3 regions of the Pseudomonas sp. ASL7 genome follow, and region 2 is predicted to be linked to each of the others. Evidence: predicted binding sites of a transcription regulator. Region 2 holds the regulator's gene; each other region holds the start of a gene.
What was found. Region 2 encodes FliA, which starts transcription of late flagellar genes. Its sites were predicted from a motif close to CTAAAGTTTNNNNNNNNNNNGCCGNTAA; they were not measured.
Positions count from the first base shown of each region.

Region 1 (7,718 bases), 3.2 Mb from region 2:
CTTCGGGTGACCTGATTTTTCGTACGATGAACTTAGCAAGCGTCGTGCCAATTAAAAAAAGCCCGTAATCCGGGGCTTTGCGGGCAGGGGCGAGGTGGCAATGCCAGAAAAGCGGCAAACGGTTTCCGCTGGCTGCCGCTTTTCTGCCGCTTATCCCAGCCGAGAGCCCCCTATGACCCTGTGGGAGCGAGCTTGCTCGCGATGGCGTCGCGTCAGTCAACATCTTCGTCGCCTGTCACTCCGCTATCGCGAGCAAGCTCGCTCCCACAGGGGATGGAGGTGGTGTCCGGAAATTCTGCAGGCATAAAAAAACGGGAGCCCGTGAGGACTCCCGTTTTTTGTGTACCGCCGATGAATCACTTTGCCTGGTAAATAATCCCCGGGCTGCACTGGACCATCTGGTAATGATCCGGCAAACCGTTCAGCGCTTCGGAAGCGCCGAGGAACAGATAACCACCGGGCTTCAACGTGCTGTGGATGCGCAACAGGATGTCCTTCTTCACCTCGGCAGAGAAGTAGATCAACACGTTGCGGCAGAACACGATGTCGAATTTGCCGAGGCTCGCGTAGCTGTCCAGCAGGTTGAACGAACGAAACTCCACCCGGCTTTTGATCGGCGCCTTGATTGCCCAACGCCCCGGCCCTTTCGGGTCGAAATAACGTTGAAGACGCTCGGGCGACAAGCCACGACCGATCGCCAGGCTGTCGTACTCACCCGACTTGCAGTTGGTCAGCATGGTACCCGACAGGTCAGTGGCAACGATCTGCACTCCCATCTTCAACTGCCCCATGTTGACCCGCTCGAACTCATCGATGGACATCGACAGCGAATACGGTTCCTGACCCGACGAGCACGCCGCCGACCAAATGCGCAGACGCTGGCCGGGAGCGGCTTTGATCGCTTCAGGCAACACCTTGTTCTTCAAGACCTCGAACGGATAGGTGTCACGAAACCACAGGGTTTCGTTAGTGGTCATGGCATCCACCACCATCTCGCGCAAACCGCTGCGTGGCTGGGTCTGCATGCGCTGGACCAGCTCACCCAGGGACTTGATGCCCTGCTGTTCCATCAGTTTGTTGAGACGGCTCGAGACCAGGTACTGCTTATTTTCACCGAGCAAAATGCCACAGGCTTTTTCCAGGAATACCCGGAACTGTTCGAAATCCAAATTACCCGTAGACAATGATGCCGCCTCTTAAATCGTTTTGATCACCAGGGGCAGAAGGCCCCTAGCTGATGTCTGCTGCTTTGATCCGGTCGACTACCCGGGATGCCAGGTCATCAGGACGGAATTTGGCAAGGAAGTCATCGGCACCGACTTTCTTGACCATCGCCTGATTGAATACGCCCGACAATGAAGTATGCAGGATGATATGAAGCTTTTGCATGCGAGGGTCGTTGCGGATCTCGGCCGTCAGGGTATATCCGTCCATCTCCGGCATCTCAATGTCGGAAATCATCATCAGAAACTCTTCTTCCGGCTTCTTGCCTTCGTCGACCAGTTTGCGCAGGTAATTCAGCGCTTGCTTGCCGTCGTTCAACGCCACCACTTCGACACCGACCGTCTGCAGGCATCGGGTGACTTGCTTGCGCGCCACCGACGAGTCATCGACCGTCAGAACTTTCAAGGACAGCGCCTTGTGCTGGGTTTCGACATCCACCACGCCGACCGAAATCGCTTCCGGTGTCGGCGCCACTTCCGCCAACACCTTCTCGACGTCGATGATTTCGACCAACTGATTGTCAACCCGAGTCACAGCCGTGAGGTAATGATCGCGTCCCGTGCCCTTGGGTGGCGGATGAATCTCCTCCCAGTTCATGTTGACGATACGCTCCACCGACCGCACCAGGAAACCCTGGGTCTTGGTGTTGTACTCCGTGATGATCACGAAGGGATTGCTTTGGTCTTTCAGCGCACCGGACCCGGTGGCCATCGCCAGATCAAGGATCGGAATGGTCGCCCCCCGAATATTCGCCACACCGCACACGACAGGACTGGACTTGGGCATCAGGGTCAGCTTGGGGCATTGCAGCACCTCACGAACCTTGAACACGTTGATCCCATAGAGCTGCTGGCCGTCGAGACGGAACAACAACAGCTCCAGGCGATTCTGCCCCACCAATTGCGTGCGCTGGTTTACCGCATCCATTACACCAGCCATGCACAGACTCCTACACCAACGCTTAAGTGTGTTGCGACGCACCTTTATCACTAAACGGCACGGCGCTTGCTTTTTAACTCTTATGAACACAGAACCGACATTTTCCCGACGCCTGACATCAACCTTCCGCAAATTACTTTGCGCGATGTCGGCCGCTTGCCTGTTCAGCGCTGGCAGCCCCGCCCTTGCTGACGCAGTTACCTTGCCTGACATGCTTATCGGCGTCACCCAAGGCTTTCTTGAGTTCACCGTAGAGGACTATCTGGCGACCAGTCAAACAGAAGGTCGCTATGAAATCGAGGTCAACCAAATCGACCCGCGACTGCGCATGCCCATGTGCGACAAGGAATTGACAGCCTCACTCGAGAGTCCGGCCAAGCCGCTGGGGCGGGTAACGGTCAAGGTTCGCTGCGAGGGCGCATCCCCCTGGACCGTCTTCGTGCCCGCTCAAGTACGCCTGTTTCGCAACATTGTGACCACCACCCGCGCCCTGCGCCGCGCCGGCATTATCGAACCTCAAGATGTCACCCTGCGCGAGCGCGACATCAGCCTGATCAACCAGGGCTACCTGACGTCGGTTGAGGAAGCGATCGGACAAAAACTGACCCGACCAATGGTCACCGACCAGGTCATTACTCTGGTGCACCTGGAACAGGCGGAGGTGATTACCAAGGGGGATCAGGTGGTGATTACCGCCCGCAGTGGTACGCTCAGTGTACGCATGCCGGGCGAGGCGTTGTCCAACGGCGGCTTGCGCGAACAGATCCGGGTAAAAAACCTCAACTCAGAGCGAGTCATCAAGGCGCAAGTCACTGCGCCAGGCCAAGTGGAAGTGGCCATGTAGGGCACTCTGCTTGCGAAATTATGGCGCGACGCCCGACTGTTCCCTAAACTGTGCCCCATGCAAGGCAAGCGCTGACGCGCGCAAGCTCATTGATAAAGTGAGTCTAAAGTTTTTCCGGGTATGGCCGAAAACATGGCAAGCGTCCAAATACCCAGAGGTTTTTTTATCATGGTCATCGATTTCAGCCGGTTGAACAGCTCCTCGTCACTTACCGGTGGTACACGTACCAGCGCCGCGAAGGAAACCGCCGAAGCCGGCAAATCCGCGCCGCTGAATACCCCGGCCGAACAGGCCAGTACCGTCAAAAGCGGGGAATCGGTACATTTCAGCGATGAGGCTCAACAGTTGCAGAAGGTCACTGACAAGCTGCGCGATCAGCCTGCCGTCGACAACGCCCGCGTGGCAGAGTTGAAAGCAGCGATTGCAGATGGCAGCTACAAAGTCGACAGCAACCGTGTAGCCAGCAAACTGCTCAACTTCGAAGCCCAGCGCTAGGCCAAGGCCGGCGCCAGGCTTTTGGACGCTTAAACCCCAAGGCCCGCCATGCACGACACTAATTTACTGCAACTGATCACCGACGACTTTGCTCCATTGCAACAATTGATGGAGTTATTGCAGACCGAGTCCCTCGCGCTGCATGGTCGGGAGATGCAACTGCTTGAAGAAATTCTGGCGCAGAAACAGGCATTGATCATCTTGCTTGAACAGCATGGCCGCAAGCGCAGTGAAATTCTCGCCAGCCTTAATTTGCCCACCAACCGCGATGGATTGGAGCAACTCGCCAGCCAATCGAGCATCGGTGACCAGCTACTGGAACAGAGTGACGCGCTGGTGCAGATGTTGGCCCAGTGCCAAGCCATCAACGTTAATAATGGCCAGTCGATCCAGGTGCAGCAGGCCTCCACCGCCAATCAGCTGAAAATCCTCACCGGTGGCGAACCACCAGCGCTTTACGATGCCCGCGGATCAACCTCCAAGCTGGCAATGCCACGCCCGCTCAGTCAGGCTTGAGTCTGTCGATGAGCTTGCCCTATCAAGACGCGCCACATGCTGGCAATATTATGGCCAGCCGCAGTCATATTTTGTCTGGAGATTGATGAACCGTGTCCAATGCCTTAACCGCGGAAGATGCTCCGCAGCCACCCAAGGTGCTCTCGACGCCATTGGAGATCGCTGGCAACCTGCGGCAGCTGCAAGAAAGCCATGACCCGCTGATCATCACGTTCCACGAGCGCAACCAGCGCTTCCAGACCTATCTGGTGGACGTCGATCGTGAGCAAAAAATGATTGCCTTTGATGAGATGGTGCCCCGCGATGGCGAGCGCTATCTGCTGGCCGGCGAATCGTTTCGGATCGAAGGGTTTCACGAAGGTGTGCGCATTGCCTGGGAAAGCAACGGGCCACTGACCATCGACGAATCCGATAATGACCGCTGCTATCGTGGCCCTCTGCCCGACGAGGTTGTCTACCATCAGCGCCGCAATGCCTTCCGGGCTGCATTGAAGCTGGCACAACTGGTGGATGTCGAACTCGCGGGTGAAAAACTCAAAACGTCAATCAGCGGCAAGTTGTTGGACATTTCCGCCACCGGTTGCAAGTTGCGCTTCGAAGGCGACATCACTGGCAGCCTGCAACTGGGCCAGGTCTATGATCGCTTCATGGCTGCCCTGCCCTTTGGCAAAATGACCGCGCCGGTCGAACTGCGTTACCTGCACTTCGAAGAAAAAATCTCCACCACGTTTGCCGGCATACGCTTTCACAACATGAGCGGGCTGGTACAGCGTCAGGTCGAGCGTTTCGTCTATCAGCTTCAGCGTGAAGCGCGGCGCTTCGACAAAGACGACATGTAACACGACCCATCAATAAAAAACGGGCAGTCCCTTACGGTGACTGCCCGTTTTTTTATGCCTTGGCTTTATGGCCTGGCCTCGGTAAAGCTTTGCTCGCGCCCGGTATCAGGGTCTTCGGGAGACGGGCCGGTTTCGGTTTCGGTTTCGGGCGCAGGCTTTGGCTCTGGACTGATCGGGCTCTGCATCTGATCCTGCACCACCTGCTCGTCGACACGGGGGTCAAGGCAAGCCACCAGCGGTGAACTCGACATACTGTCCGGCATGGCCACGTGATGCAGCGGCGCATCGTCGACCTGATGCAGATTGGTGACCGCTTTCGGACGGATCCGCCACACCAGCACCAACGCGAAGAAACTGAAGAAGGCATAAAGCATGTGGCTGCCGAACAGCTTCATCAGCACCCCGGCCACCAACGGCCCGATACTGGCGCCGACACCGTAGGTCACCAGCAACATCGCCGTGAGGGACACGCGACGATCGCCTTCGACGTGATCATTGGAGAAGGCCACCGCCAGCGGGTACAGGCAGAACATGACCAGCGAACAAACGAACCCGGCGATGAACAATATCTCCAGTGGCACTTGTTGCATGATTGCCAGCGGCAACGCAGCCACGGCCAGGACTATCGCCACACAGCGGATCAACAACGCCCGGTCATAACGGTCGGACAGCCAGCCCAATGGCCACTGCACCATCAGCCCGGCGAAAACGCAGCTACCCATGAACAAACCGACCTGCTCCGTGGATAACCCTTGCTGAGAGGCATAAAGCGGCGCCAGACCGTAAAAAGAACCAATGATCAGCCCCGCCCCCAGCACCGTGCTCAACGACTGCGGCACGCGACTGATGAAAAATCGAGGCTCCATTGGTGCAGGATGCAGCGGTGCAGGGTGAATCCGGCGAGTCAGGGCCACTGGCACCAGGCACAGTGCGAAGCACAACGCGACCAGCATCAACAGTTCCAGGCCCAGCGCCGGGTGCATGACCAAAATCAGCTGGCCCAGCACCAGCCCCAGGTACGAGGCGATCATGTAGCCGCTGAACACCGCCCCGCGCTGCGAGGCTTCCGCCTGCTCATTGAGCCAGCTTTCGATGACCATGTACTGGCACATCATGCCGAGGCCGACGATGACCCGCAGGAATATCCAGGCAGGCAGCCAGTCGATCAGACCGTGGCCGAGCACCGCCGCACCGACAATCCCGGCGCAGGCTGAGTAGGCTCGAATATGCCCGACCCGGGCAATCAGACGGTGACCGATCTTGCCGCCCAGGACGAGGCCAAAATAGTTGGCCGCCATCAACGCACCCACCCACAGGCTGTCGACGTGATCAGCCGCCAGGCGCAAGCCCAGGTAAGTACTCAACAAGCCCGAGCCGATCAACATCATCAGCGAGGCAAAATAAAGCGCTCGAAAAGGTTTCCAGATTTGGCGCATCGGCGTTCCGAGCGGCTCCTTGCAGTGAGAAACAGGCTATCGGCAAAGATAGCTCGAAGACGACGTGTCGTCAGGCCTGGGCTGCTAAAACACGACGTTCCCAGGGAGTAATTTCATCTAAGAAGCTGGTCAACTCCATGGTCTTCGAAGCAATGTAACCTTCGATGAACTCCTTGCCGAACAGTTCCTTCGCCAATTGACTACGTTTCAGACGCTCAAGAGCGGCATGCAAGGTACACGGCAATGAAAGATTATCCGGCACTTCGATTTCACCCTGGATCGGATCGCTCGGTTCCAACTCATTCTGGATGCCATACAACCCGGCGGCCAGGCTCGCGGCTATGGCCAGATACGGGTTGGCATCAGCGCCCGGCAGACGGTTCTCGACCCGACGAGCGACCGGTGAACTGGCCGGAATGCGCAGACCGGCGGCACGATTATCGTGGGACCAACAGGCATTATTCGGTGAAGCGAACGGATGGCACAATCGTTGGTAGGAGTTCACGTTCGGCGCGAACAGAGCAGTGAAGTCCGCCATACCCGCCTGCTGACCACCGATGAAATGACGGAATGTCGCGGTCGGCTGACCGTCCTGATCACTGAACACGTTACGTCCGGTGCCGATCTCGACAATGCTCTGGTGAATATGCATGGAGCTGCCCGGCGTATGTGCCAGCGGTTTGGCCATGCAAACCACGGTCAGACCGTGCTTGAGCGCGACTTCTTTGAGTAGATGTTTAAACAGGAATGTCTGGTCGGCCAGCAGCAACGGATCGCCGTGCAACAGGTTGATCTCGAATTGGCTGACGCCCATTTCGTGCATGAAGGTATCGCGAGGCAGGCCCAGGGTGGCCATGCATGCGTAGACTTCACTGAAGAACGGCCGCAAGCCGTTGTTGGAACTGACACTGAACGCCGAATGACCCTCCTCACGACGACCGTCCAGGCCTACCGGCGGCAGAAACGGTTGAGTCGGGTCGGAATTGGGCGCAAAGATAAAAAATTCCAGCTCGGTCGCCACCACGGGTGCCAAACCGAGGGTAGCGTAACGAGCGATTACGGCCTTGAGTTGACCCCGGGTCGAGAGGCTAGAGCTTTCGCCGGTCAGCTCATCCGCATCGCAAATGGCGAACGCCCGTGGCTCCTTGCTCCACGGCAGGCGATGAATGTGCGCAGGATCGGGGACCAGCGCCAGGTCGCCATCATCACTGCCGTAAAAGCGCGCCGGCGGATACCCGCCCATGATGCATTGCAGCAGCACACCCCGCGCCATCTGCAAACGCCGCCCCTCGAGGAAACCCTCGGCGGTCATGACCTTGCCCCTGGGTACGCCATTCAAATCCGGCGTGACACATTCAACCTCATCAATGCCTGTCAATCGCTGAGCGAGTGAACCCTGGCCGTCGGTTTTCATGACGCAATCCT
Region 1 covers NZ_CM155279.1:3,320,388-3,328,105, forward strand. The annotation lists gene cheR (protein-glutamate O-methyltransferase CheR) at 357-1,184, opposite strand; gene AC1MDT_RS15290 (chemotaxis protein CheV) at 1,231-2,163, opposite strand; gene flgA (flagellar basal body P-ring formation chaperone FlgA) at 2,246-3,007, shown strand; gene flgM (flagellar biosynthesis anti-sigma factor FlgM) at 3,176-3,502, shown strand; gene AC1MDT_RS15305 (flagella synthesis protein FlgN) at 3,551-4,018, shown strand; gene AC1MDT_RS15310 (flagellar brake protein) at 4,111-4,857, shown strand; gene AC1MDT_RS15315 (MFS transporter) at 4,923-6,293, opposite strand; gene AC1MDT_RS15320 (glutamine synthetase family protein) at 6,364-7,605, opposite strand.
Region 1: flgM (flagellar biosynthesis anti-sigma factor FlgM) is a predicted target of FliA. The motif match lies at 3,111-3,138, and genes of this name have one in related genera.

Region 2 (7,718 bases):
ACAGTTCGTTGCCGCGAACGGTCATCTGGTTGGAGCTGATCAAGTCGCCGAACGCCGCGCTGATGTCATCGGCGATGCTCTTGAGCGGGTCGTTGGCAGCCTGGGCGATGCCGGCATCGATCTGCTCGCTGTCCTTGACCAACGGCTTGGCCGGGGTCACGGTCTTCGGCCGCTCGTCACCAATCGGGATCGGCTTGAGCGCATGGTCGGAGTCGGTAAAGACCCCGATCAATGCTTCCGAGATGACTTTGTACTTGCCTTCGTTGATCGAAGAGATCGAGTACATCACCACGAAAAAAGCGAACAGCAAGGTGATGAAGTCGGCATAGGACACCAGCCAGCGCTCGTGGTTGACGTGTTCTTCAGGCTGACGACGACGAGCCATAATCCATTACCCCCATCAATCCATGAAGCCCTGAAGCTTCAACTCAATAGAGCGAGGGTTTTCACCTTCGGCGATCGACAGGATGCCTTCAAGCAACATTTCGCGATAACGCGACTGGCGCAACGCTATGGACTTGAGTTTGGCGGCAATCGGCAGCAGCACCAGGTTGGCACTGGCCACGCCGTAGATGGTGGCGACGAAGGCGACGGCGATGCCGTTGCCCAGTTGCGATGGATCACCCAGGTTGCCCATGACATGGATCAGGCCCATCACCGCACCGATGATGCCGATGGTCGGCGCGTAGCCACCCATGCTTTCGAAGACTTTGGCCGCTTCGATGTCGCGGCTTTCCTGAGTGTAGAAATCCACTTCCAGGATGCTGCGAATCGCTTCCGGCTCCGCCCCGTCCACCAGCAGTTGCAAGCCTTTGCGCGAGTAGCTGTCGGGCTCGGTATCGGCCATCCCTTCCAGACCGAGCAAACCTTCCTTGCGCGCCGTCAGACTCCAGTTCACGACACGATCGATACCACCGGCCAGATCCACGCGAGGCGGAAACAGGATCCAGGCCAGTATCTGCATGGCGCGCTTGAAAGCGCTCATCGGTGATTGCAGCAGCGCTGCACCGATGGTCCCGCCGAGCACGATCAACGCCGCCGGGCCGTTGGCCAGCGCGCCGAGGTGCCCTCCCTCAAGGTAGTTGCCGCCAATAATGGCGACGAACGCCATGATGATCCCGATAAGGCTTAGAACATCCATCAGACACACGCCTCGACCAGGTGCTTGCCAATGTCGTCGAGGCTGTACACGGCATCGGCGAGTTCAGCTTTGACGATGGCCATCGGCATGCCGTAGATCACGCAACTGGCTTCGTCCTGAGCCCAGATCGAACTGCCGCCCTGCTTGAGCAGACGCGCGCCTTCGCGACCGTCGGCGCCCATGCCGGTCAGCACGACCGCCAGAACTTTGTCACCGTAGGACTTGGCCGCGGAACCGAAGGTAATGTCCACGCACGGTTTGTAATTCAGACGCTCGTCGCCAGGGAGGATTTTCACCGCACCACGGCCGTCGATCATCATTTGCTTGCCACCCGGTGCCAGCAACGCCAGGCCCGGACGCAGGATGTCACCATCCTCGGCTTCCTTGACACTGATACGGCACAGCTTGTCCAGACGCTCGGCGAACGCCTTGGTGAAGGCAGCCGGCATGTGCTGGACCAATACGATCGGCGCCGGGAAATTGGCCGGCAATTGGGTCAGCACCCGCTGCAGCGCCACCGGGCCGCCAGTGGAGGTGCCAATGGCAACTAATTTGTAGGCTTTGCGTTTCGGCGCGGGCGACAACGGACCGGCTGATCCAGGCGCGTGCGTACGCACAGGGATCGGTGCCGGTGCCGGACGCGCCGGCACGCTGCTGCCATAACTGCTGACGCTCGAAAGCGTCGGGGTCGGGGGCGGCGTAACGACGGGAGCCGGAGCGCTGTAAGTGCTGGCACGACGGTTACTGCGCGAGATGCTGAGAATCTTCTCGCACAGCAGTTGCTTGACCTTCTCGGGATTGCGCGAGATGTCTTCGAAATTTTTCGGCAGGAAATCCACCGCGCCAGCGTCCAGTGCGTCCAGGGTGACCCGGGCGCCTTCGTGCGTCAGCGAGGAAAACATCAATACGGGTGTCGGGCAGCGCTGCATGATGTGCCGCACTGCCGTGATGCCATCCATCATCGGCATCTCGTAGTCCATGGTGATCACATCGGGCTTGAGCGCCAGTGCCTGATCGATCGCCTCTTTTCCGTTGGTCGCCGTGCCGACGACCTGGATATTCGGATCCGCTGAAAGAATTTCCGAGACGCGGCGGCGGAAAAACCCCGAATCGTCCACCACCAGGACCTTGACTGCCATAAACACTCCGTTAGACGGAGCGAGGCACAGTCGCCCCGCCCCGCCAGAATCAAATACGCCGTGCGGCGTAACGCTTGAGCATGCTCGGAACATCGAGAATCAGTGCAATGCGGCCGTCACCGGTAATGGTGGCGCCGGACATGCCCGGAGTTCCCTGGAGCATTTTGCCCAATGGCTTGATGACCACTTCTTCCTGGCCCACCAACTGATCGACGACGAAGCCGATTCGCTGGGTGCCCACCGAAAGGATCACCACATGGCCTTCGCGCTGCTCTTCGTGAGCGGCGGAGCTGACCAGCCAGCGCTTGAGGTAAAACAGAGGCAGCGCCTTGTCCCGCACGATCACCACTTCCTGACCGTCCACCACGTTGGTGCGCGACAGGTCGAGGTGGAAAATCTCGTTGACGTTTACCAGCGGGAACGCAAACGCCTGATTGCCGAGCATGACCATCAGCGTCGGCATGATCGCCAGGGTCAACGGGACCTTGATGACGATCTTCGAGCCCTGCCCCTTGGCCGAGAAGATATTGATCGAACCGTTGAGCTGGGAAATCTTGGTTTTCACCACGTCCATGCCGACGCCACGGCCCGACACGTCGGAGATCTCGGTCTTGGTCGAGAACCCTGGCGCGAAAATCAGGTTGTAGCACTCGGTATCGCTCAGGCGATCGGCCGCGTCCTTGTCCATCACACCGCGTTTTACTGCGATGGATCGCAAGACGTTCGGGTCCATGCCTTTGCCGTCATCGGAGATCGACAACAGGATGTGGTCGCCTTCCTGCTCCGCCGCAAGGATCACCTTGCCGCCGCGGGACTTGCCCGAGGCTTCGCGCTCTTCCGGCGACTCGATGCCGTGGTCGACCGCGTTGCGCACCAAGTGGACCAGCGGATCGGCCAGCGCCTCGACAAGGTTTTTGTCGAGATCGGTTTCTTCGCCGACCAATTCCAGGTTGATTTCTTTCTTGAGCTGGCGAGCCAGGTCGCGAACCAGGCGCGGGAAGCGCCCGAAAACCTTCTTGATCGGTTGCATCCGGGTCTTCATGACCGCGGTTTGCAGGTCAGCCGTGACCACGTCGAGGTTCGACACGGCCTTGGACATGGCCTCATCAGCGCTGTTGGCGCCCAGACGAACCAGACGGTTACGCACCAGTACCAACTCGCCGACCATGTTCATGATTTCGTCGAGACGCGCCGTATCGACCCGAACCGTGGTCTCGGCTTCGCTGGCCGGCTTTTCGGCGGGCGGCGCGGACGGTGCACGGGCCGGAGCCGCTGCAGCAGGCTTCGCTGTTTCGGCTTGAGGCTCGGGCGCCTTGGCCACCGGTTTCGGTGCAGCCTTGGCAACAGAAGCCGGCACTGAAGCAACAGCAGAGGCAGTCGCCGAAGCGCTACCGACTTCAGTGAACTTGCCTTTGCCATGCAATTCGTCGAGCAGCGATTCGAATTCGTGATCGGAGATCAGATCGCTGCCCGCCGCCGCTGCGGCGGGCGCGGCCGGGGTCGGCACCGCGGCAATGGCCGACTCCAGCGCGTCGACCGCAAAGTTGCCCTTGCCGTGCAACTGATCGAGCAGTGCCTCGAATTCGTCGTCGGTAATGTCGGAGCTGTCGCCTGCCGCTTTCGGGGCAGCCGCGGGTGCGGTGGGTGCGGCTATCGCATCGACGGCGAACTGGCCTTTGCCGTGCAGTTGATCGAGCAACGACTCGAACTCGGCATCGGTAATTTCGTCGCTGGCGGCTGCATTGCCGGCAGGCAGCGAAGCAGGCTGCGCAGCCACCACGGGGGCCTCGGCTTGTGCCTTGACGGCATTCAGCGAGTCCAGCAGTTGTTCGAATTCGTTATCGGTGATGTCGCCCGACTCGCTTTCAGCGACAGGCGCTTCGAAGACTTCGGCAACCGGCGCCGACTCATCAGCGGTTTGCGGCTCGGCCAGACGGGCAAGCGCTGCGAGCAATTCAGGCGTTGCAGCCGTGATCGGGCTGCGTTCGCGGACTTCGGTAAACATGCTGTTCACCGCGTCCAGCGCTTCGAGAACCACGTCCATCAGTTCCGAGTCGACGCGACGCTCACCCTTGCGCAGGATGTCGAACACGTTCTCGGCGATGTGACAGCACTCCACCAGCTCGTTGAGCTGGAGGAAGCCGGCGCCCCCTTTTACAGTGTGAAAACCGCGAAAAATTGCATTGAGCAAGTCCGCATCATCAGGTCGACTTTCAAGCTCGACCAGCTGTTCGGACAGTTGCTCTAGAATCTCGCCGGCCTCAACCAGAAAATCCTGAAGGATCTCTTCATCGGCGCCGAAGCTCATTAAGGGTGTGCTCCTAACAGGTCTAAAAACCTAAAATACCTAAAGTTCTAAAACCCTAGGCTGGATAGCAAATCGTCCACATCGTCCTGACCGGACACAACGTCTTCTCTTTTATCGGCATGAATCTGCGGACCTTCACCCTGAGAGAGATGTTTTTGTGGATCTTTTTCTGCAAGTATCGCTTCACGGTCATGTTCGATGCCCGCAAAGCGATCTACCTGACTGGCCATAAGCACGAGCTTGAGCAGGTTGCTTTCAACTTCGGTGACCAATTGGGTCACACGCTTGATCACCTGGCCGGTGAGGTCCTGGTAATCCTGCGCGAGCAAAATGTCGTTGAGATTGCTCGACACGACGCGATTGTCTTCACGGCTGCGCGTCAGGAAACCGTCGACGCGCCGGGCCAGTTCGCGGAACTCTTGCGCACCGACTTCGCGACGCATGAACCGCCCCCAGTCCGTGCTCAAGGCCTGGGCTTCTTCGCTCAGGCTGTTGACCAGCGGCGTGGCGTTTTCCACCAGATCCATGGTGCGGTTGGCCGCCGCCTCGGTCAGCTTGACCACGTAGCCCAGACGCTCCGTGGCATCAGTGATCTGCGAGACTTCCTCGGCTTGCGGCATGGTCGGGTCAATCTGGAAATTGACGATCGCGCTATGCAGCTCCCGGGTGAGCTTGCCCACTTCCTGATACAGGCCGCGGTCACGGGTCTGATTGAGCTCATGGATCAATTGCACAGCGTCGCCGAATTTGCCTTTTTCAAGGCTCTCGACCAATTCGACCGCGTGTTTTTTCAGGGTCGATTCAAAATCGCCCAGTGAAGATTCTTTATGCTCCATAGCTCCCCCGTGGCGCAGTCCATCAACCGATGCGTTCGAAAATCTTCTCGATTTTTTCTTTCAACGCCTGGGCCGTGAAGGGTTTGACCACATAGCCGTTAACGCCGGCCTGGGCCGCTTCGATGATCTGCTCGCGCTTGGCTTCAGCGGTAACCATCAGCACCGGCAGGTGCTTGAGCTTTTCATCGGCGCGCACGTGGCGCAGCAGATCGATACCGGTCATGCCAGGCATGTTCCAGTCCGTTACCAGAAAGTCGATGCTCCCGCTGTTAAGAACCGGAATGGCAGTGGTGCCATCGTCGGCCTCGACCGTGTTGGTGAACCCAAGGTCACGCAACAGGTTTTTAATGATCCGCCGCATCGTTGAGAAGTCATCAACGATGAGGATTTTCATGTTCTTGTCCAATTCGACCTCCAAGCAGTCTTAAACGCGCCCAGCACCTGGACGCGCCATTTCAATCAATCTGGCAAAGCACTCAATGACTGTCTGGAGCACAACAGATCGAGACCGGCGCAGTTCAACACCACACCAGCCACGTTCGCAGTGTCCCCACACTGCCTTCAGCGCGCTCGCCACTCCCCCAAACGCCCCCGTAAACGGGCCGCGCACTGGCTATGTAACTGGCTGACCCGCGATTCACTGACCCCCAGGACCTCACCGATTTCCTTCAGATTCAGCTCTTCGTCGTAGTACAGCGCCAACACCAGTCGCTCACGCTCCGGCAAATTGGCAATCGCGTCCGCCAGCGCCGCCTGGAAGCGTTCATCTTCCAGATCGCGTGACGGCTCGAGATGAGCACTTGCGCCATCCTCGTGCAGCCCTTCGTGTTCGCCGTCCTGCAACAGATCGTCGAAACTGAATAAGCGGCTACCCAGGGTGTCGTTCAAAATCCCGTAATAATCGTCGAGACTCAATTGGAGTTCGGCCGCAACTTCGTGATCTTTAGCGTCACGACCGGTTTTAGCTTCAATCGAGCGAATTGCGTCGCTGACCATCCGGGTATTGCGGTGGACCGAACGTGGCGCCCAATCCCCCTTGCGGACTTCATCGAGCATTGCGCCGCGGATTCGAATGCCCGCGTACGTCTCGAAACTCGCGCCTTTGCTGGGGTCGTATTTGTTCGATACTTCCAGCAGACCGATCATCCCGGCCTGGATCAGGTCTTCGACCTGGACACTGGCCGGCAGACGGGCCAGCAAGTGGTAAGCAATGCGTTTAACCAGTGGCGCGTAACGCTCGATCAGCTCGTACTGCGCGTCACGTGCCGACTTCTTGTAGAAGTTGTAACCGCTGGCTGTCATAGAACCGGTCCTGCCGTTTGTTGCACGAGGCGCTCGACAAAAAACTCCAGATGCCCGCGGGGATTGGCAGGCAGCGGCCACGTATCAACCTTCTGCGCAATGGCCTTGAACGCCAGAGAGCACTTGGAACGCGGGAACGCCTCATAGACGGCACGTTGCTTCTGTACGGCCTTGCGCACGCTTTCGTCGTATGGCACTGCACCGACGTATTGTAAGGCGACGTCGAGGAAGCGATCCGTGACCTTGGTCAACTTGGCGAACAGATTGCGACCTTCCTGCGGGCTCTGGGCCATGTTGGCCAGGACGCGGAAGCGGTTCATGCCGTAATCGCGGTTAAGCAGTTTGATCAGTGCATAGGCGTCCGTGATCGAAGTCGGTTCATCGCACACCACCAGCAGGACTTCCTGCGCGGCGCGGACGAAACTGACCACCGAATCACCAATGCCCGCGGCCGTGTCGATCACCAATACGTCGAGGTTGTCGCCGATATCGCTGAACGCCTGGATCAGGCCGGCGTGTTGAGCCGGGCTCAGATGAACCATGCTCTGGGTGCCGGACGCAGCCGGGACGATGCGGATGCCGCCAGGGCCCTGCAACAGAACGTCGCGCAGCTCACATCGGCCTTCGATCACGTCGGCCAGGGTGCGTTTGGGTGTCAGTCCCAGCAGGACGTCGACGTTCGCCAAACCCAGGTCGGCGTCCAACAGCATGACGCGACGGCCGAGTTCAGCCAGGGCCAGTGACAAATTCACTGACACGTTAGTCTTGCCGACGCCACCTTTGCCGCCGGTCACCGCGATCACCTGTACGGGATGCATGCTGCCCATGTTATTTCTTTACCTTGTCTTGCATAGACGGAGGCCACATTACTGGCTGCGCGTTCACAGATGGAACAATGCATGGCAGACCATCGATGTAGGTATAAAAACTGTTCATTACTACCTCAGCCGACCTGTTTGGTCGGGCTGTGGTAAATATCAGCGAACATGTCA
Region 2 covers NZ_CM155279.1:164,440-172,157, reverse strand. The annotation lists gene motD (flagellar motor protein MotD) at 1-385, opposite strand, end outside; gene AC1MDT_RS00790 (flagellar motor protein) at 401-1,141, opposite strand; gene AC1MDT_RS00785 (protein-glutamate methylesterase/protein-glutamine glutaminase) at 1,141-2,280, opposite strand; gene AC1MDT_RS00780 (chemotaxis protein CheA) at 2,330-4,588, opposite strand; gene AC1MDT_RS00775 (protein phosphatase CheZ) at 4,636-5,424, opposite strand; gene AC1MDT_RS00770 (chemotaxis response regulator CheY) at 5,447-5,818, opposite strand; gene fliA (RNA polymerase sigma factor FliA) at 5,986-6,726, opposite strand; gene fleN (flagellar synthesis regulator FleN) at 6,723-7,553, opposite strand; gene flhF (flagellar biosynthesis GTPase FlhF) at 7,670-7,718, opposite strand, start outside.

Region 3 (7,718 bases), 300 kb from region 2:
CACAGGTTCAACGCAACTGACAGGCAGGCCCGTAGGAGCGAGCTTGCTCGCGATGGACTCGAAAGCGCCGCATTCAGCCAGAAAACACGCGTATTCGTTAACGACCATCGCGAGCAGGCTCGCTCCTACAGCACAGCAGCGAGCGCCCCCCTTTTTCATGTTTCCCGCGACGCAGCGGTCATTACACGCGGAACTGATCCATCAAGCTTTGCTGTTGATTGGCCAGGCTGTTGAGCGATTGGCTCACCCGGGCAGACTCATTGGCCTGACCCGAGAGCGACTCGGTCACATCCCGGATGGTCGCCACGTTGTTATTGATCTCTTCGGCCACAGCGCTTTGCTCCTCGGCGGCACTGGCGATCTGCAGGTTCATGTCGCTGATCACCGTCACCGCGTCGCCAATTTGGCGCAGCGCGGTTACGGCCTGGCTGACCTGCTCGACACTGCCCTGAGCTTGACGATGGCTGTTGTTCATCGAGCCCACCACCTCCTGCGTGCCGCTCTGCAACTGCTCGATCACCAGGCGGGTTTCTTCGACCGACTCCTGGGTCCGACGCGCCAGGTTGCGTACTTCATCGGCCACCACGGCAAAACCGCGTCCGGCTTCACCCGCGCGGGCCGCCTCGATCGCGGCGTTGAGCGCCAGCAGGTTGGTCTGTTCGGCGATGGCGCGAATCACTTCCAGCACCGAACCGATTTTCTCGCTGTTGGCCGCCAGCCCTTCGACTTGCACCATCGCCGCGCTCATGTCGGCGGCGAGGTTGTCGATGCTGGTGGTGGTCTGATCGATCACGGTCAGGCCGCGACGGGTAGCGTGGTCGGCATCCCGCGCCGCGTGGGCGGCTTGCGCGGCACTGCGGGCGACATCCTGGGCGGTGGCGCTCATTTCGTGAGATGCGGTCGCGACCTGGTCCACCTGGCGGTATTGCTGCTCCATGCCTGCGCTGGTCTGGGTGGCGATGGCGGAGGATTGATCCGCCGTGCTGCGAGCGTCCTGCACCGAGCGTTTGACCTCGGCGATGATGGGTTGCAACTTGTCGAGGAAGCGGTTGAACCAACCGGCCAACTGGCCCAGTTCGTCCTTCTTGTCGTAGTCCAGGCGGCGGGTCAGGTCGCCTTCGCCGCTCGCAATGTCTTCCAGCATGTGCGCCACGCCGAGGATCGGCTTGGTGACGCTACGCGCCATCAGCCACACCAGCAACAGGCCAATCAGCGCGGCCAGCACGCCCAGGCCGAGTTCGACGAGTGTGCCGGCCGTGTTGCTGTCATCGAGTTGTTTTTTCAGCGCTTCGGCTGGGCCGATCAGGACTTTTTCCGGGACATCGAGCAGCACGCCCCACGACTTGCCGCCGGGAATCGGCTGGAACGGCGACAGCACTTTCAATTGCTGATTGCTGCGCAGGCTTAGGGTGTGGGTGCTGGAAGCGAGCATGCGGATCAGCTCGGCACCGCTGGTTTTGTCCACGGCCTCCAGGCGCTGACTGAGTTTGCTGGCGTCCGGGCTGTAACCGGCGAGCAAACCGGCCGGGCTGATGATGCTGACATTGGTCTGGCCGTCATAAAGCTTCTTGCTGGCGCCCTGGCTGACCGCTTGCAGGCTGTTGAGGTTGATATCAACCGACAGCGAAGCGATGACCTTGCCGTTGACCATCAGCGGGAAAACGATGCTGGTCATCAGCACGTTCTGGCCGTTGATCATGTAAAAGTAGGGTTCGATCACACACGGCTTGAGCGTCGTGCGCGGGCAGGTGAACCAGGCGTTGGCCGATTCGCCGCTGGGGCCGGTGCGGGTGTCGGCAATGTCGCTTTCCGGCAGTGGCATGGAGGTCAGTTGGCCTGGGGTCGATTGCGACCAGTACAAGGCAAAGCGCCCCTTGTCGTTGCTGCCGACTTCGCTCTGGCCGGCGAACAGTTCGTCCTTGCCGTCCAGACCGTTGGGTTCGAACACCAAGGATAGTCCGAGCAAGTCCGGGTTGGCTTGCAGGGCCGACTTGACCTGACGGGTCATGTCCTCACGCAGGTCGAAGGCATCGAGAAAGCGCTTCTCGGCCTGCTCGCGCAGAAACAGCACCTGACGCGAAAAGCCGTGGCCGTATTGGTAAGCGTCCATAAACTGCTGACGAATGTTCAGCGCCTGGTTCTCGCCCTGGGATTCGATCCGGGCCTGGGCAGCTTCGTTGAGCATCTCCATGCTTGAGGCTTTCACCAGCGCGGAGCTGTGCTCCATGCGATACAGCGAAAGACCCACGAGCAGGGTCACGACACCGGCCAGGCAAAGCCCGGCCAACAGGGTGATCTTCCATTGAATGGAAAGTTGTCTGAGCGACATGGAGACGTCCTTATTCGATATATATCTGAGACTTTGCACTGTAGCGGCCGTGATTCGGCTTTCTTGATGGTCCCGGACGATAACCACCGCCCCCTGTAGGAGCGAGCTTGCTCGCGAATGACCTAAGAGCAACGCGTTTATTCAGGAGGAGCGCGTTATCGTTAACGTCCTTCGTCGGAACGCCGCCCGGAGCAAGCTCGCTCCTACAGGGGGCAGGATGCCTTCACGACTCAACTTTTGGTTTTGTGTGCCGTTAAAGCCTTTAACCACGCCAACAAAATCAGAGTGAACGTCATGCGCATGAGCCTGAAGGCCAAAGTCCTGTCCCTTGCCGTTCTCCCGGTGTTGCTCTTTGCGCTGGTCATCAGCGTGGCCACGTTGTTCATTCTCCAGGAACAGGCTCACAAGGAAGTCGAGGAAACGCGTCAGCGTCTGCTCAGCGATGCCAAGGCGACCCTGCAAAGTTACGTCGCCGTGGCCATGACCACGATCAAACCGCTCTATGACGCCGCCGCTCCCGGCGATGACGCGGCACGGGCCCAGGCGATCAAGTTGCTGTCGAGTATCACCTATGACAAGGAAGGCTATTTCTTCGGCTACGACTCCAACACCGTGCGCCTGTTCAAGGCCAACAGTTCCGAAGGCGTGGGCCAGAGCTTCAAGGACAACCGTGATCCGAATGGTGTCTACGTCAACCGCGACCTGGTAAATGTCGCGAAGGACGGCACGCACTACCTGCAATACAGTTCGCCGTTGCCCGGCAACAGCCAGGTGCAGGTGCCCAAACTGGGTTACACCGAATACCTGTCGAAGTGGGACATGGCGGTCGGTACGTCGGTGAACCTCGACGGTATCGAGGCGCAAGTCGCGCTGGTTGAGGCCAAGGTGCAGGAGCGGATGGAAGGGGTGGTGTTAACCATTGCCGGCCTCGCCGCCGTGATGTTGCTGGTGATCGCCGCTGTCGGGATGCTGCTGGCCAACACCATTCTGCGTCCGCTGAACCAGATGAAAGCCAACCTCGACGACATCGCGGCGGGCGAGGGTGACCTGACCCGGCGCTTGACGATCACCCGTCAGGACGAACTCGGTGAGCTGGCCGGCTCGTTCAACCGTTTCGTCGACAAGATCCACGGCCTGGTGCGCCAGATCACTGAAATGACGTCGCAACTGACCGGGCTGGTCAATCAAGTCTCTGACCAGGCCCAGCGTTCGGATCAGGCGATGGAGCGTCAGCGTCACGAAACCGATCAGGTCGCCACGGCGATCAACGAAATGTCGGCTGCCGCCCAGGAAGTCGCCAAAAGCGCACAAAACGCAGCGGTGGCTGCCCAGCAGACTGACGAAGAAGGTCAGGCTGCCAAGCGTGTGGTCGCGGGCAGCATTGTGAAAATTCACGCGTTGGTGGATGACATTCGCAGCAGCGGCCTGTCCCTCGACAGCTTGCAAAAAGACGTGTCGTCGATCGTCAGCGTGCTGGGTGTGATCCGCTCGATTGCCGATCAGACCAACCTGCTGGCGCTCAACGCTGCCATCGAAGCGGCCCGGGCCGGTGAGGCTGGCCGGGGGTTTGCCGTGGTGGCGGATGAGGTCCGTGCGCTGGCCAGTCGCACACAAATCAGTACCCAGGAAATCCAGGGCATGATCGACCGTTTGCAGGCCGGCACCCAATCGGCGGTGGAAGCCATGCGTCGATCCAGCGAGGCCGGCGATGGCACTTCGGCCCAGGCCAACGAGGCGGGCGCCTCGCTGGATACCATGGCTCAGTTGATCGCCACCATTAACTCGATGAACGCTCAGATTGCCAGCGCCGCCGAGGAGCAGACCGCCGTGGCCGAGGAGATCAATCGCAGCGTGCATCAGATTGCCGTGGCGGTGGACAGCGTCGCCGACGAAACCCAGCTTGGTGCCCAAACCTCCCGCAGTCTGGCAGAACTCGGTAAGCGCCTGGGCCAACTGGTCGGACAGTTCCGTATCTGACACTGCAACCCCCGTAGGAGCGAGCTTGCTCGCGATGGAGTGTCAGTCGACACCTTGTTTAGCTGACACTCCATCGCGAGCAAGCTCGCTCCTACAGGGGAGACAGGCATAGCGCCGATCCGCAGCGGGCGGCGATCTTTTCAGGGCGGGCACGCGTAGAATTGCGACCTGAATCAGATCGTGAGGTTGCAGTGGTGGATTTACAGCAGGGCTTCGTCCTGACCCGGCATTGGCGCGACACCCCGGCCGGCACGGAAGTCGAGTTCTGGCTGGCGACCGATAGCGGTCCTCAGCGAATCCGCCTGCCTTATCAACCGTCGGTGGCGTTTATTCCGGCGGCTCAACGTGAGCACGCTGAACAGGTGTTGCATGGCGAAAAAAACGTCGAGCTGCGGCCTTTGGCGCTGCTCGATTTCGAGCACCGCCCGGTGCTCGGTCTGTATTGCCAGCAGCACGGTCAGTTGATGCGACTGGAAACCGCGCTGCGCAAGTCCGGCGTTGAGATGTTCGAAGCTGACATTCGCCCGCCCGAGCGCTACATGATGGAGCGATTCATCACGGCACCGGTCATCTTCGGCGGCACACCGAGTGCCGATGGCCTGCTGCTCGACGCGCAGATGAAACCCGATCCCGACTATCGACCGACCTTGAAACTGGTCTCCCTGGACATCGAAACCACCGCCCAGGGCGAGTTGTATTCCATCGCGCTGGAAGGCTGCGGTGAGCGCCAGGTCTACATGCTCGGCCCGCCCAATGGCGACGATTCTGGTGTGGATTTCCAGCTCGAGTACTGCGACTCCCGAACCCTGCTGCTGAAAAGACTCAACGAATGGTTTGCCCGGCATGACCCTGACGCGATCATCGGCTGGAACCTCGTGCAGTTCGATTTGCGGGTGCTGCACGAACACGCCCGACGTCTGGCGGTGCCGCTAAAGCTCGGGCGTGGCGGCGAGGAAATGCAGTGGCGTGAACACGGCAGCCGCAACCATTACTTCGCCTCGGCCGCCGGCCGATTGATCATCGACGGTATCGAGTCCCTACGCTCGGCGACCTGGAGCTTCCCCTCGTTCAGCCTGGAAAATGTCGCGCAGACCCTGCTCGGCGAGGGTAAGTCGATCAGCACGCCGTACCAGCGCATGGATGAAATCAATCGCATGTTCGCCGAGGACAAGCCGGCGCTGGCCAAGTACAACCTCAAGGATTGCGAACTGGTCACGCGGATCTTTGCCAAGACCCAGTTGCTGACGTTTCTGCTGGAACGGGCCAGTGTCACCGGTCTGCCGGCAGATCGCAGCGGCGGTTCGGTGGCGGCGTTCACTCACCTCTACATGCCGCTGATGCACCGCCAAGGCTTCGTCGCGCCCAATCTCGGCGGTCGACCACCCCAAGCCAGCCCCGGTGGTTTTGTCATGGACTCGCAACCGGGGCTCTACGAATCGGTGCTGGTGCTCGACTACAAGAGCCTTTATCCGTCGATCATCCGCACTTTCCTGATCGATCCGGTGGGGCTGATCGAGGGACTCAAACATCCCGACGACAGCGAGTCCGTACCCGGATTCCGTGGCGCGCGTTTTTCCAGGACCCGGCATTGCCTGCCCGCCATCGTGGCCCGCGTCGCGCAAGGCCGCGAAACCGCCAAGCGCGAACACAACGCGCCGCTGTCCCAAGCGCTAAAGATCATCATGAACGCCTTCTACGGCGTGCTCGGCTCCAGCGGCTGCCGCTTCTTCGATACACGCCTGGCGTCGTCCATTACCTTGCGAGGTCACGAGATCATGCTGCGCACCCGCCAGCTGATCGAAGCCCAAGGCCACACCGTGATCTACGGCGACACCGACTCGACCTTTGTCTGGTTGCGCCGCGCCCACGGCCAGGAAGAGGCGGCGAAGATTGGCCTCGCGCTGGTGGACCACGTCAACCAATGGTGGCGCGAGCATGTACGGCAGGAATATGGGCTGGAAAGTGCCTTGGAGTTGCAGTTCGAAACCCACTACAAACGCTTTCTGATGCCGACCATTCGGGGGGCTGAGGAGGGCAGCAAGAAGCGCTATGCCGGGCTCGTCACTCGTGCCGACGGCACCGATGAAATGGTCTACAAGGGGCTGGAAACGGTGCGCACCGACTGGTCGCCGCTGGCCCGGCAATTTCAGCAGGAACTGTATTCGCGGATTTTCCATCGCAAGCCCTATCAGGATTACGTGCGCGACTACGTGCGCAAAACCCTGGCCGGTGAATTCGATGACCGTCTGATCTACCGTAAGCGTCTGCGCCGCACCCTCGATGACTGTCAGCGCAATGTGCCGCCGCATGTGCGAGCGGCGCGCATTGCCGATGATTACAACGACCGGCAGGGGCGGCCGCGGCAATACCAGAACGGTGGCTGGATCAGTTACGTGATCACCGTCGCCGGTCCCGAGCCGCTGGAAATCCGCAGTGCGCCCATCGACTACGATCATTACGTCACACGGCAGCTGCAACCGGTGGCTGACGCCATATTACCGTTTGTGGACGACGACTTTTCAACCTTGATTGGTGGGCAGCTGGGCCTGTTTTGAGTCCAGCAGTGAGAGCGTCCAGTCATCCGGTATGCCGTGAAAGTAGCGCTGCAGCGACTGGTGAAACAGGCTGTCTTCGGGGGCGAACTGGGCGAACAGCGTCATCGATGAGTGAAATTTGAGGTCGTCGGGGTGACCAAAAATCTCGGCAATCGAGCGTTGCTGGACGTTCAGCACTAATTGCGTGCACATCCGCAAGCGTGAGCCCAGCAGTGGATGGGCCAGGTACGCAGCCGCTTCCTGTCCGGAAGCAATGGCGAAATGACGGGACATTTCACTGGCGCCGAGGCCGGCAATCTGCGGAAAAACGAACCACATCCAATGCCGGCGTTTCTTGCCGGCGCTCAGTTCTTCTTGAACCCGATCGAACACCGGCGCCTGCGCCAGGACAAAGCGTTGCAGATTAAAGGTGTCCAACTGATCAGTGCTTCTCATACAGAAGCCCTCTGATGAAACCGCGATGGCTTAGACCATGGCCAACCGCTGTTTGCGTTGTGGCGCGCGAAACGCGTGGTCCAGCGCCTCCAGATCCCCTGCTTCGAGCTGCAATTGCGCCGCATGCGCATTGAGCTGTACATGTTCAGGCCGGACCGCTTTGGGGATGGCGATCACCACGTCCTGACGCAGAATCCATGCCAGCGCTACCTGAGCCGGTGTTACCCCGTGACGGGCCGCCACCTGATGGAGTGTTGAATTGACCAACATATGCCCACCCTGGCTGATTGGGCAGTAGGCCATGAGCGGAAGTTGATGCTGTTGGCTCCAGGGCAGCAGATCGAATTCAACGCCGCGCTCTTCTAAATTGTAGAGCACCTGATTGGTGGCACAGGCCGGCGAGGCCAATTCCTGCAAGTCAT
Region 3 covers NZ_CM155279.1:460,299-468,016, forward strand. The annotation lists gene AC1MDT_RS02040 (methyl-accepting chemotaxis protein) at 182-2,329, opposite strand; partial or broken gene AC1MDT_RS02045 (cache domain-containing protein) at 2,630-3,448, shown strand; gene AC1MDT_RS02050 (methyl-accepting chemotaxis protein) at 3,551-4,306, shown strand; gene AC1MDT_RS02055 (DNA polymerase II) at 4,501-6,861, shown strand; gene AC1MDT_RS02060 (DUF1810 domain-containing protein) at 6,826-7,296, opposite strand; gene AC1MDT_RS02065 (aldo/keto reductase) at 7,327-7,718, opposite strand, start outside.
Region 3: AC1MDT_RS02040 (methyl-accepting chemotaxis protein) is a predicted target of FliA. The motif match lies at 2,370-2,397, and genes of this name have one in related genera.